DNA from 3 places in the Nonomuraea sp. ZG12 genome. Region 1 is predicted to be linked to each of the others. Evidence: riboswitches for the same ligand, from Rfam matches in the RefSeq annotation. Region 1 holds a riboswitch; each other region holds the start of a gene.
The links. A riboswitch is a leader RNA that binds a small molecule or an ion and turns the genes downstream of it on or off. The one in region 1 is predicted to bind thiamine pyrophosphate.
Positions count from the first base shown of each region.

Region 2: linked by a shared signal. The riboswitch ahead of ACTMTF_RS33365 (purine-cytosine permease family protein) and the one ahead of ACTMTF_RS01625 (FAD-dependent oxidoreductase) in region 1 are both predicted to bind thiamine pyrophosphate.
Region 3: linked by a shared signal. The riboswitch ahead of thiC (phosphomethylpyrimidine synthase ThiC) and the one ahead of ACTMTF_RS01625 (FAD-dependent oxidoreductase) in region 1 are both predicted to bind thiamine pyrophosphate.

Region 1 is NZ_JBQHCW010000001.1:356,333-360,228, forward strand. It holds gene ACTMTF_RS01615 (thiazole synthase) at 59-814, opposite strand; gene thiS (sulfur carrier protein ThiS) at 807-1,019, opposite strand; gene ACTMTF_RS01625 (FAD-dependent oxidoreductase) at 1,016-2,329, opposite strand; TPP riboswitch at 2,320-2,436, opposite strand; gene ACTMTF_RS01630 (NAD(P)/FAD-dependent oxidoreductase) at 2,496-3,659, shown strand; gene ACTMTF_RS01635 (Rv2175c family DNA-binding protein) at 3,690-3,896, shown strand, end outside.
Region 2 is NZ_JBQHCW010000016.1:122,196-126,091, forward strand. It holds gene ACTMTF_RS33345 (MFS transporter) at 1-351, opposite strand, end outside; gene ACTMTF_RS33350 (winged helix-turn-helix transcriptional regulator) at 431-868, shown strand; gene ACTMTF_RS33355 (rhodanese-like domain-containing protein) at 865-1,188, shown strand; gene ACTMTF_RS33360 (hypothetical protein) at 1,339-1,785, opposite strand; TPP riboswitch at 2,018-2,130, shown strand; gene ACTMTF_RS33365 (purine-cytosine permease family protein) at 2,121-3,473, shown strand; gene ACTMTF_RS33370 (methylated-DNA--[protein]-cysteine S-methyltransferase) at 3,439-3,896, opposite strand, start outside.
Region 3 is NZ_JBQHCW010000028.1:31,654-35,549, reverse strand. It holds gene ACTMTF_RS41875 (nitroreductase family deazaflavin-dependent oxidoreductase) at 1-966, opposite strand, end outside; gene ACTMTF_RS41870 (NADPH-dependent FMN reductase) at 984-1,568, opposite strand; gene soxR (redox-sensitive transcriptional activator SoxR) at 1,645-2,100, shown strand; TPP riboswitch at 2,141-2,256, shown strand; gene thiC (phosphomethylpyrimidine synthase ThiC) at 2,299-3,882, shown strand.

The DNA.
Region 1 (3,896 bases):
TTCAAGGGTTTCCCGGCGAGTCCGCGATGACCTGACGGCCGACGGTGGTTCGCCGGCCTCAGGGCGTCATCGGTGACGACGCCTCAGCGTAGCGCCGGCGCGGGATGCGGCCCGCCTGCCACGCCTGCCGACCGGCCAGCACCGCGCCCTTCATCGCCGTCGCCATCAGATCCGGCCGCTGCGCCCGGGTCACCGCCGTCGCCAGGAGCACGGCGTCGCAGCCCAGCTCCATCGCCAGGGCGGCGTCGCTGGCCGTGCCGATGCCCGCGTCGAGGATCACCGGCACCCCGGCCGCCTCCACGATGAGCTCGATGCTGTGCGGGTTGCGGATGCCGAGCCCGGAGCCGATCGGCGAGCCGAGCGGCATCACCGCCGCGCAGCCGGCCTGCTCCAGGCGGCGGGCGAGCGCCGGGTCGTCGCCGATGTACGGCAGCACCACGAAACCGTCGGCCACCAGCCGCTCGGCCGCGTCGAACGTCTCGATCGGGTCCGGCAGCAGGGTCCGCTCGTCGGCGATGACCTCCAGCTTGACCCAGTCGGTGCCGAGCGCCTCCCTGGCCAGCCGCGCCGTCAGCACGGCGTCGCCGGCGGTGAAGCAGCCCGCCGTGTTGGGCAGCACCCGGATGCCGCGCTCGCGGAGCACGTCCAGGACCGAGCCGCGGGCACCGGGGTCGAGCCGTCGCATCGCCACCGTGGTCAGCTCCGTGCCGGACGCCGCCAGCGCGGCGTCGAGCACCTCCAGCGAGGGCGCGCCGCCCGTGCCCATGATGAGCCGGGAGGAGAACTTCTCCCCGGCGATGATCAGATCATCCACCTTGCACCGCCGTCAGCACCTCCACGAGGTCGCCCTCGCGCAGCGCCGTGGTCTCCCACGAGCCGCGCGTGACCACCTCACCGTTCACGGCCACCGCCACGCCGGTGGTGGCCCCGCCTGACCGTCCGGTCAGATTCTGTACGGCCTGCGCCACGGTCATGCTGTCAGGCACCTCGTGCGCGGTCCCGTTGACCATCAGTTTCATGACATATCCCGGAATCTAGCGGGTGAGCACAATGTCGCGAGATCGCCGCCCTCGCCCTGGACGATCGCGGCCGTGACGGGGGTCAGCAGCACCCCACTGCGGAAGTGACCGGTGGCCAGCGTGAGGCCCGGCGTGCCGCTCGGCCCGACGATCGGCAGATTGTCCGGCGTCCCCGGGCGCAGGCCCGCCACCACGTCGGCGACCTCCAGCTCGGTGACGCCCGGCACCAGCTCCCTGGCGTCCCGCAGCAGCTCGTACAGGCCGCCCGCGGTCACCCTGGTGTCGAAGCCCAGCTCTTCCTGCGTGCCGCCGACGACCAGCTCGCCGTCACCGCGCGGCACCAGATAGACCGGCGTCCCGTGCACCATGCCGCGCACGCACCGGCCGAGCAGCGGCCGCTCCGAACGCAGCCGCATGATCTGCCCCTTGACCGGGCGTACCGGCACGTTCGCCAGCTCGCCGCTCCACGCCCCGGCCGCCAGCACCACCCGTTCGGCCAGGATCTCCCCGGGGCTCGCCGGGGGCGCCAGCCGTACACCCGTGACCCGGTCGCCGTCGCGCAGCAGCTCGCTGACGCGCGCCGGCACCAGCGGCACGCCGCGCCGCTCCAGGGCGGCGAGCAGCGCCGCGGTGACGCGGCGCGGGTTCACCCAGGCGTCGGTCCCGGCCAGCAGCCCGCCGCGCACGGAGGGCGCCAGCATCGGCTCCAGCCGGCGGCACTCCCGGCCCGTCAGCCGCTCGACCGGCAGGCCCAGCTTCTCCATGAACGCGGCCAGCTCGCCCAGCGCGGCCAGGTCGTCGGCCCCGAACGCCACGTCGAGCGTCCCGTCGGCCCGCAGGTCGAGCCCGGCCCTGGCGGCGGCGGAGATCCCCCCGCCGAAGCCTCCGCCCGAGCCGGACACCCCGTCCGCACCGCCCGCCGCGCCGAGCTCGCCATCGGAGCCAGGGGCGTCGTCCGGGATGAGCCTGTGACGAGAGCCGGAGGCGTCGTCCGGGACGGGCCCGTCGCCGGGGGCGGGGGCGTGGTTCGGGAGGGGCGCGCGGCGGGAGCCGGGGGTGTCGTTCGTCAGGCCCGCGTCGGCGGCGAGTTCGGCGGCGAAGGCGGGCCAGCGGCTCAGGGAGGCGAGGCCGAGCCGGAGCAGCGGCTCCTCGGTGTAGGTGACCTCGCTGACCGGCGCCAGCATGCCCGCCGCGGCGTGCGAGGCGCCCGAGGCCGGGGCCGGATCCACCACGGTGACCGGCCGGCCCTCGCGAGCCAGCCGCCAGGCGATGGACAGCCCGACGATGCCCGCTCCGACGACCACGTCCATGGTCCGCTCCCTTCGCCGGCATGATCCGGATCAGGTGTCTTGCGGTCGAAGGCCCGGTAAAGCCTTCCTCTCAGCCCGGTATCGGCCGGACTCCCGCGCGTCTTACGTCCCCTACCTTACGGCCTCGACGCGACGATCCGGCACGCCCCCCGTTATGGTCATTTACGTGAATCGTGTCGTGGTGGTAGGAGCGGGTCTGGCGGGCGTGCGCAGCGTCGAGGCTCTGCGTGCGCGGGGCTTCGACGGCAAGATCACCTTGATCGGGGAGGAGCGGCATCGGCCGTATGACCGCCCGCCCCTGTCGAAGGCCGTGCTGCTCGGCGACTCCGACTCCAGCTTCGTCGACTCCGACCTGTCCGCGATGGGGATCGACTTCAGGCCCGGCGTCTCGGCCAAGGCGCTGCGGGCCGGCGCCGTGGAGACCACCGAGGGCGAGCTCGCCTACGACGGGCTGGTGATCGCCACCGGGACCGAGCCGATCATGCTGCCCGGCGACGGCCCGCAGCACGCGCTGCGCACCCTGGACGACTCGCTGGAGCTGCGGGCCAGGCTGGTCCCCGGCGCTCGGGTGGCGGTCATCGGCGCGGGCTGGATCGGCGCGGAGGTGGCCACCGCGGCCCGCTGGGCCGGTTGCGCGGTGACGGTGATCGAGGCCGCCTCCGCCCCGCTCGCGCTCGCGGTCGGCGCCGAGATCGGCGCCCGCACGCTGAGCTGGTACGACGGCATCGACCTGCGGCTCGACACCATGGTCGGAGCGGTGGACGAGGGCGGCGTCGAGCTGGTCGGCGGCGGCTTCGTCGAGGCGCACGTGGTCGTCGCCGGGATCGGCGTGCGCCCGGCCGTCGAGTGGCTCGCCGACGCCGACATCGACCTGCACAACGGCGTCGTCACCGACGAGCACCTGCGCACCTCGATGCCGGGCGTGGTCGCGGTGGGCGACTGCGCCGCCTGGTGGTCGCGCCGCTACCAGGCCAGGCTGCGCGTGGAGCACTGGGACACCGCGCTGGGCGCGCCCGAGGTCGCCGCCGCGACCCTGCTGGGGGAGAAGGCGGTCTACGACCCGGTCCCGTACTTCTGGTCGGAGCAGTTCGGTCACATGATCCAGTACGCGGGCCATCATCCGGCCGGCCGGCGGCTGCTGTACCGCGGCACACCGGAGGGCAAGTGGTCGGCCTGCTGGCTCACCGACGAGGACGAGCTGGCCGCGGTGCTGTCCGTGGACCGGCCCCGCGACCTCGTCCAGGGACGCCGAATCATCGAGGCGGGCCACCGTCTGGACACGGAACGCCTGGTGGATCCGGACGTCCCCCTACGAGATTGTGTTGTTTGAGCAAGCACGGCGTGTGGTAGTTGTGGTTTCGTGACGCTTTCTGTTGCACAGATCGACCGGGAGACCGACCAGCTCGTTGACGAGTGGCTCACTCTCTCCGAAGTGGCCCAGCGCCTGGGGCTTCCCCTGGGGCGGGCCAAGCAGCTCCTCAAGGATCACAAGCTGCTCGGCGTAAGGCGGGGCAGCGGCGGGCCACAGGTGCCCGCGGTGTTCCTTGAAGGAAAGGACGTGATGAAG
Region 2 (3,896 bases), on a different contig from region 1:
GAACCCCGCGGCCACCCCGGTGACGAACCTGGCGACCAGCAGCACCCACCCCTCGTTCGCGAAGCCGCCCAGCCCGGAGAAGACCAGGAACACGGTCAGCCAGAGCAGGAACATCCTGCGCCTGCCCAGCAGGTCGGCCGCCCGGCCGCCGAGCAGCATGAATCCGCCGTAGCCCAGCACATAGGCGCTGACCACGCCGCTCAGCATCGTGGTCGACAGGCCGAGGTCGGCGCGGATGGCGGGCAGCGCGACGTTCAGCATGGCGACGTCGATGCCCTCAAGGAAGATCGCCCCGCACAGCACCATCAGCACGCCCAGCGGGCGGCCTCTGAGTCGTTCGGCAGTAGGCATATCGGAAAACCCCCGGTTACGTTCTCGCATATCAGTTACCTCTTGTAACCGTCCACATCATGGGGCAGCATGAACAGACATGGAAGACGGCACTTCAAAGTCACCCGGTTACTGCGACAGCACCGTCCCCGACGACGACTACGACGTCCGCCAGTGGGACGTCAGGGAGGGCTGCGAGGTCCGGCAGATCCTGGACCGCGTCGCCGACAAGTGGTCGCTGCTCGTCATCGCCCTGCTCGACTGCCAGAGCCTGCGCTTCACCCAGCTGCGCCGCGAGATCGACGGCGTCAGCCAGCGGATGCTCAGTGTCACCCTGCGCCAGCTCGAACGCGACGGCCTGGTGACCCGCACCGTCCACCCCGTGGTGCCGCCGCGCGTCGACTACGCGCTCACGCCGCTCGGCCGCACCCTGCACGAGACGATCAAGTCGCTGGTGACCTGGACCGAGCAGCACCAGCGGGAGATCGCCGAAGCGCGTGCGGAGTACGACTCGCGACGCGAGATGATGGAGGCATGACGGTTCCCGAAGTCGAGGCGCGAGACGTCCCCGCCGAGGCATACCTCCTGGACGTGCGCGAGCAGGACGAATGGGTGGCGGGTCACGCCCCCGAAGCGGTGCACATCCCCATGACGCAGATCCAGTCCCGCCTCGACGAGGTGCCCGGCGACCGGACCGTTTACGTCGTCTGCCGGGTGGGCGGCCGGTCGCTGCAGGTCGCGGCCTGGCTCAACCAGGTCGGCCGCGAGGCGATCAACGTCGACGGCGGCATGCGCTCCTGGGAGCACGAGAAGCGTCCGATGGTGAGCGAGACGGGTCAGCAGCCCTTCGTCGCCTGAACGAACCTGTCAGGATCGTGCCGTCATCGGCCGGTACTGCGTTGAGACGCAGGTCAAGGGCCACCCGCACGGTTGCGGATGGCCCCGCGAACTCGCCGGCGTCAGCAAGCCCTGGTACGCCGACCAGCTGAAAGCCCGAGCGTCAGCGGCTCAGGCGTACTGGTTGTGTCGCCACTTGCCTTCCTTGCAAGCCAGGTGTTGGCCTTTTTTGGTGGAGATGCACACCTTGACGTAGACCAGCTTTATGGACTTGGAGCCCCTGCGGACGAAGTTTCCGAAGTTGGTGCCGTGGGAGCCGCAGCTGGTGTCCTTCTTCCAGGCGCCGTACCCCCTGGTTCGATCGGTGTGTATCCACTCAATCCGGGCCCGCACCCCATGGTTGTCAGCGGGACAGATGTCGCGCACCTTGAAGTTCCGAAAGATGACCTTCTTCCGGTTGACGAAGTCGACGGTCGTCTGGGCGTACCCGGCGCCGGCGCGGTCAGGGTTTGACACGCGGGCGGAGGACACTCCGTCTCTCGCCTGCGCCGGGCTTGCCACCAGCAGCCCGCTCAACGCTGCGATGCCCATCACGGCGCCCAGAATGCGTGTCTTCAACAGTCCTCCAGCAAGAGATGTTGCGGTTCGCCCTGGAGTGAACTCCAGCGCGCGGAGTGATCATCGCACTCGTCGGCAGCACTGTGGAATACGCCGGGAATACGCCTGGTCACCCGGAGTCGAGAGATGACTTCGGGCGAGACGGTCGGTCCGTACAGCCCCCGGTGGTGGCCGATCTAGGACGAATGGTGCATCATGGGGGCGCGAGCTGGGATGATCTCGGCTTCGTGTACCAAACCCCCGCGGGAGCTTGGGGCAACCAGGCTGAGAGGGTAGCTACTGCTGCTGCCGACCGCATGAACCTGTCCGGGTAATGCCGGCGTAGGGAGTGCGCGATGTCGCATGCCGTCCACGACGACGAAGTCCCCCTCACCCTCGAAAGCGCGGCGCCCAAGACATTGGGCGTGCTCGACCAGGGCGCGCTCTGGGCCAACCTGGCCGTCAGCCTGCTGGGCTTCTCCGGCGCGCTGTTCCTGATCGACCCGCTGGGCGGTGCCCCGCTGACGCTGGCCGCCGCGCTGACCGCGACGGTCGTGGGCAGCCTGATCGGCACCGCCATGGTGGGGCTGTCGGCCATCCCCGGCACCCAGACCGGGCAGCCCGCGATGGTGCTGCTGCGCGGGCTGTTCGGGGCCCGGCTGTCCTACATCCCGACGGCGCTCAACATCATCCAGATGATCGGCTGGGGCGCGTTCGAGCTCTGGGTCATCTCGATGGGCGCGATGGCCATCTTCGGCGACACCGTCCCGTACGCGGTGTGGGTGATCGTCGCCGGGGTGCTGACCACGGTGCTGACCATCTGGCCGCTCGGCGCGATCAGGCTGCTGCGCCGCTACATCACCATCGCCGTGATCATCGCGCTCATCTGGTTCGCCGTACGGTTCCTCGGCGACGCGCCGCCGCAGACGGGCGGCAGCTGGACGGCGTTCATGCCCGCGGTCGACTACGTGATCGCGCTGTCGGTGTCGTGGGTGCCGCTCGCCGCCGACTTCGCCAGGCACTCCAGGTCCAGCCGGGCCGCCTTCACCGGGGTCGTCGGCGGCTACACGCTGGCCCAGGTCGCCTGCCTCGGGCTCGGTGTCTACGCGGTGGCCATCGCGGGGGCCGGGGCGGTGGCGGCCGACAGCACGGCGGTGTTCGTGCCCTTCGTGGCCGCGCCGCTGGGCGCGCTGTTCTTCGCCATCCTCGTGCTGCGCGAGGCCGACCAGTCCTTCGCCAACGTCTACTCCACGACCGTCTCGCTGCAGAACCTGATGCCGCGGGTCGACAGGCGGATCCTCAGCACCGCCATCGGCGTGCTCACCGTCGCCATCGCGCTCGTGGTCGACGTGACGTCCTACGGCGCGTTCCTCGGCCTGATCGGCGCGGTCTTCGTGCCGATGTTCGCGGTGCTCGCCGTGGACTACTTCCTGCTCGGCGGCTCGACCCGCTGGAACACCGCCGAGAACGCGCCCGCCCGCTGGTCGATGCTGCTGCCCTGGGCGCTCGGCTTCGCCGCCTACTGGCTGACCACCTCGACCCCCACGATCGCCCAGTGGGACGGGATGTGGGCCGCGGTCCGCGAGGCGATCGGCTTCACCAGGGAGCCGTGGATGAACGGCGCGCTGGGCGGCGCCATCGTGGCGGCCCTGGTCACGCTGGCGGTGGGCGCGCTCAGGCGCCGCGCGACTCGCGACGCTCGACGTTGAGCAGGTGACGCTTGGCGGCCGCGCCTCCCGCGTAGTCGCCGAGCTCGCCGTCCTCCCGCACGACCCGGTGACACGGCACGACCACGCACACGGGGTTGGAGCTGAGCGCGTTGCCGACCGCGCGTAGCGCGCGCGGCCGGCCGATGAGCTCGCCGATCCGCTCCATGGTGGTGGTCGTGCCGTACGGGACCGCCATCGTCTTCTGCAGCACCGTGCGCGCGAACGACGTGGCGAGGGCCAGGTCGACCGGCGTGGCGAAGGCCCGCAGCCGGCCGGAGAAGTAGGCGTCCAACTCCCTGCGCACCGGGTCGAGCCGCCGGGCGTCGGTGCCGATCATGCTGCCGACGTGCTTGGCGACGCGCTCGTACACGATGTTCTCGTCCTCGAAGCTGCACGAGGCGATGCCCCTGGAGGTCACCGCGA
Region 3 (3,896 bases), on a different contig from region 1:
CTCCTCCGGGGTGGCCACCCGCGCCCGCGCGTCGAAGATGTCGCCGCCGACCTGGACGGTGACGCCGGGGTTCGCGGACAGGTTGAGGTACCAGGCGGGGTGCTGGGGCGAGCCGCCGTTCGAGGCCACCAGCAGGTGACGGTCGCCGTCCCGCCCGTAGATCAGCGCGGTACGGCGGAGCCTGCCGGACTTACGGCCCCGGGTGGTGAGCAGCAGGGTCGGCAAGCCCTGGTAGAGGTGACCGTCTCGTCCGTCGCTGTCCAGGTACGTGCGGATGTGCTCGGCCACCCACCCCGTCGGGCTGTCCAGCACTTCCTCAGCGGCCCCGCCGGCGGCGGGCCTGCTAGTGGGAGGCGCGTCCTCGGCGGGCGTGGGCAGGCTGCGCAGCAGGTGGTAGCGCCTGACCTGGCTGTTCTTCACTCCGGGGAACCGCTGGACCCGTCGCCAGTCGGCCGAACCGCCCACCGCGCCCTGGCCGGAGCTCGCGATGGCGTCCCGGTGCGCCCGCTCGTCGGTCCACTCGGCGTAGTTGAGCACGCGCGTGCCATCGGCGCTCACGTGGAAGTGGCCCGAGATCCCGCCGGGATGCGGCTCGGCCTCGCTCGCCAGCGCCTGGAACACGGTGTCGATCCACTGCCGCTGCCGCTCCCGGTCGGGCCCGTCGAACTCGACGCGCACGGCGACCAGGCACCCCGGCGTCGGCCGGTCCTCCCTCTCTCCGCTGCGGTACAGCTCGTACTCGACGGGCTCGGCTCCCGTCAGCCCGGCCACGAACGCGCGATCGGCAGCACCGCTCGCCCACTGCGTGTAGGTCAGTACGGCGCCGCCGTCCGTGGCGGCGAACTCGGTGACCGACAGGAGCCCCGTCGGCCACGGCGTCCCCTCCCAGGCGGCGGCCGAGGAGGATTCGGTCACCAGGACGGTGCCGGCATCGGGTCGGGCGATCTGTGGCCACATGCTGCTCATGAACGGTGTCCTCCTGGTCAGGCGGCGTAGGGATGATGGGAGCGGGCCGAGCGCAGTGCGCGGGCCCACCAGACGAACTGGTCGAGCAGGCGGGTCGCGGCTGCCTCGCAGGACGCCGGGTCCTTGGGCCGCCCGTCCGGGGTGAACTGGTAGGCGGCTCCGTGGAAGCTGACGGTGTCGCGGATGGTGACCGCGTGCAGCTCGGCGAACACCTGCCGGAGGTGCTCGACGGCTCGCAGCCCGCCGGATACGCCGCCGTACGAGATGAATCCGACGGGCTTGGCCTGCCATTCGGTGAAATGCCAGTCGATGGCGGATTTGAGGGACGCGGGATAGCTGTGGTTGTACTCGGGCGTCACCACGACGAACCCGTCGGCCCGGGTCAGCCGTTCGCTCACGGCCGCGAGCGCCCGCGCGTCCTCCGCGCCGGGGTCGCCGGTCAGGTGCGCCGGCAGCCGCGCCTGCGCCAGGTCGATGAGATCGACGACGACGTCCTGACGCGCGGCGGCCTGCTCGGCGAACCAGGCGGCGACCGTGGGGCCGAACCGGCCCGCACGCGTGCTCCCCACGATCAACGCGAGGTGGAGCGGTCTGTCAGACATACGCGGTCCTTTCAGGGTCGACCACCCAAGCGTCGAACTTGAACAAAGGTTTAAGTCAAGGGCTAGGCTGGCCGGCATGGCATCGATCCCTCCGGAGACCACGGAGCTGACGATCGGCGAGCTGTCGGAGCGCAGCGGCGTTCCCGCCTCGGCGCTGCGCTTCTACGAGCGGCAGGGCCTCATCGCCAGCCGCCGCACGACGGGCAACCAGCGCCGCTACCCCCGCCAGACGCTGCGCCAGCTCGCCTTCATCCGCGCCTCGCACCACCTGGGCATCCCGCTCACGGTGATCGGCGACGTGCTCGCCCTGCTGCCCGACGGTGTGGCGCCCACCCGTGAGTTCTGGGTCAAGGCGTCCGCATGCTGGAGCGCGGAGATCGACGCCCGGATCGAGCGGCTGGAGCGGATGCGGGACCGGTTCACCGACTGCATCGGCTGCGGCTGCCTGTCCTTCGAGGTCTGCGCCCTGACCAACCCGGCCGACCGGCTCGGCCAGGACGGCCCGGGGCCGCGCCGCCTGTTCGACTTCTGACACGGATCTTGCGCGTCGCCGGATGCCGGGTTAGCTTGAGGCAGTCCAACGCGGGAGCCCGGTTCGACCGGGCTGAGAGGACGGCTACTCATCAGCCGCCGACCGCCAGAACCTGCTCCGGGTAATGCCGGCGAAGGGAGTTGCGTGGTGAGCGACGCGCGCTTTTCCAAGGTCCACATCGGTGATCTCCGGGTCCCCATGCGCGAGATCCTGCTGTCCAACGGCGAACGGGTGCGCCTGTACGACACCTCCGGGCCGTACACCGACCAGTCCGTGACCACCGACCTCACCCAGGGCCTGCCGCCGCTGCGCCGGGAGTGGATCCTCGACCGGGGCGACGTCGCCCCGCAGGCGTCGGGGACGCTGCGGGCGACCGGGGCGCCGGTCACCCAGCTCGCCTACGCCCGCGCGGGCCTGATCACCCGCGAGATGGAGTTCGTCGCGGTCAGGGAAGGGGTCGCGCCGGAGTTCGTCCGGGACGAGGTGGCCGCCGGCCGGGCCATCATCCCGGCGAACGTCAACCACCCCGAGACCGAGCCCATGATCATCGGCCGCAACTTCCTGGTGAAGATCAACGCCAACATCGGCAACTCGGCCGTCTCCTCCTCCATCGAGGAGGAGGTGGAGAAGATGACCTGGGCCACCCGCTGGGGAGCCGACACCATCATGGACCTGTCCACCGGCAAGGACATCCACGCCACCCGCGAGTGGATCATCCGCAACTCCCCCGTCCCCGTCGGCACCGTGCCCATCTACCAGGCCCTGGAGAAGGTCAACGGGGTCGCCGCCGACCTGTCGTGGGAGGTCTACCGCGACACCCTGATCGAGCAGTGCGAGCAGGGCGTCGACTACATGACCGTGCACGCCGGCGTCCGGCTGGCGTACGTGCCGCTGACGGCCCGCCGCAAGACCGGCATCGTCTCGCGCGGCGGCTCGATCATGGCCGCCTGGTGCCTGGCGCACCACCGCGAGAGCTTCCTGTACGAACACTTCGCCGACATGTGCGAGCTCCTGGCCGCCTACGACGTGGCGTTCTCCCTGGGCGACGGGCTGCGGCCCGGCTCCATCGCCGACGCCAACGACGAGGCCCAGTTCGCGGAGCTGCGCACGCTCGGCGAGCTCACCTCCATCGCCCGCGACCACGGCGTCCAAGTGATGATCGAGGGCCCCGGCCACGTGCCCATGCACAAGATCAAGGAGAACGTCGACCTGCAGCGCGAGCTCTGCGACGACGCGCCCTTCTACACGCTCGGCCCCCTGGTCACCGACATCGCCCCCGGCTACGACCACATCACCTCGGGCATCGGGGCCGCGATGATCGGCTGGTTCGGCACCGCGATGCTCTGCTACGTCACCCCCAAGGAGCACCTGGGCCTGCCCAACAGGGACGACGTCAAGACGGGCGTGATCACGTACAAGATCGCAGCGCACGCGGCGGACCTGGCCAAGGGGCATCCGCAGGCTCAGGCCTGGGACGACGCGCTGTCGGACGCCCGGTTCGAGTTCCGCTGGGAGGACCAGTTCGACCTGTCGCTCGACCCGGACACGGCCCGGTCCTTCCACGACGAGACCCTGCCCGCCGCCCCGGCCAAGACGGCCCACTTCTGCTCGATGTGCGGGCCGAAGTTCTGCTCGATGAAGATCAGCAAAGAGGTCATGGAGAAGTTCGGCCCTGACGGGTCGGCCTCGCTCACCGAGGAGGAGGTGCGGGAAGGGATGCTCGCCAAGTCCCGCGAGTTCGCGGAGTCGGGCAACAGGGTCTACCTGCCGATCGCCGACTGACGAAGCGGCCGGGT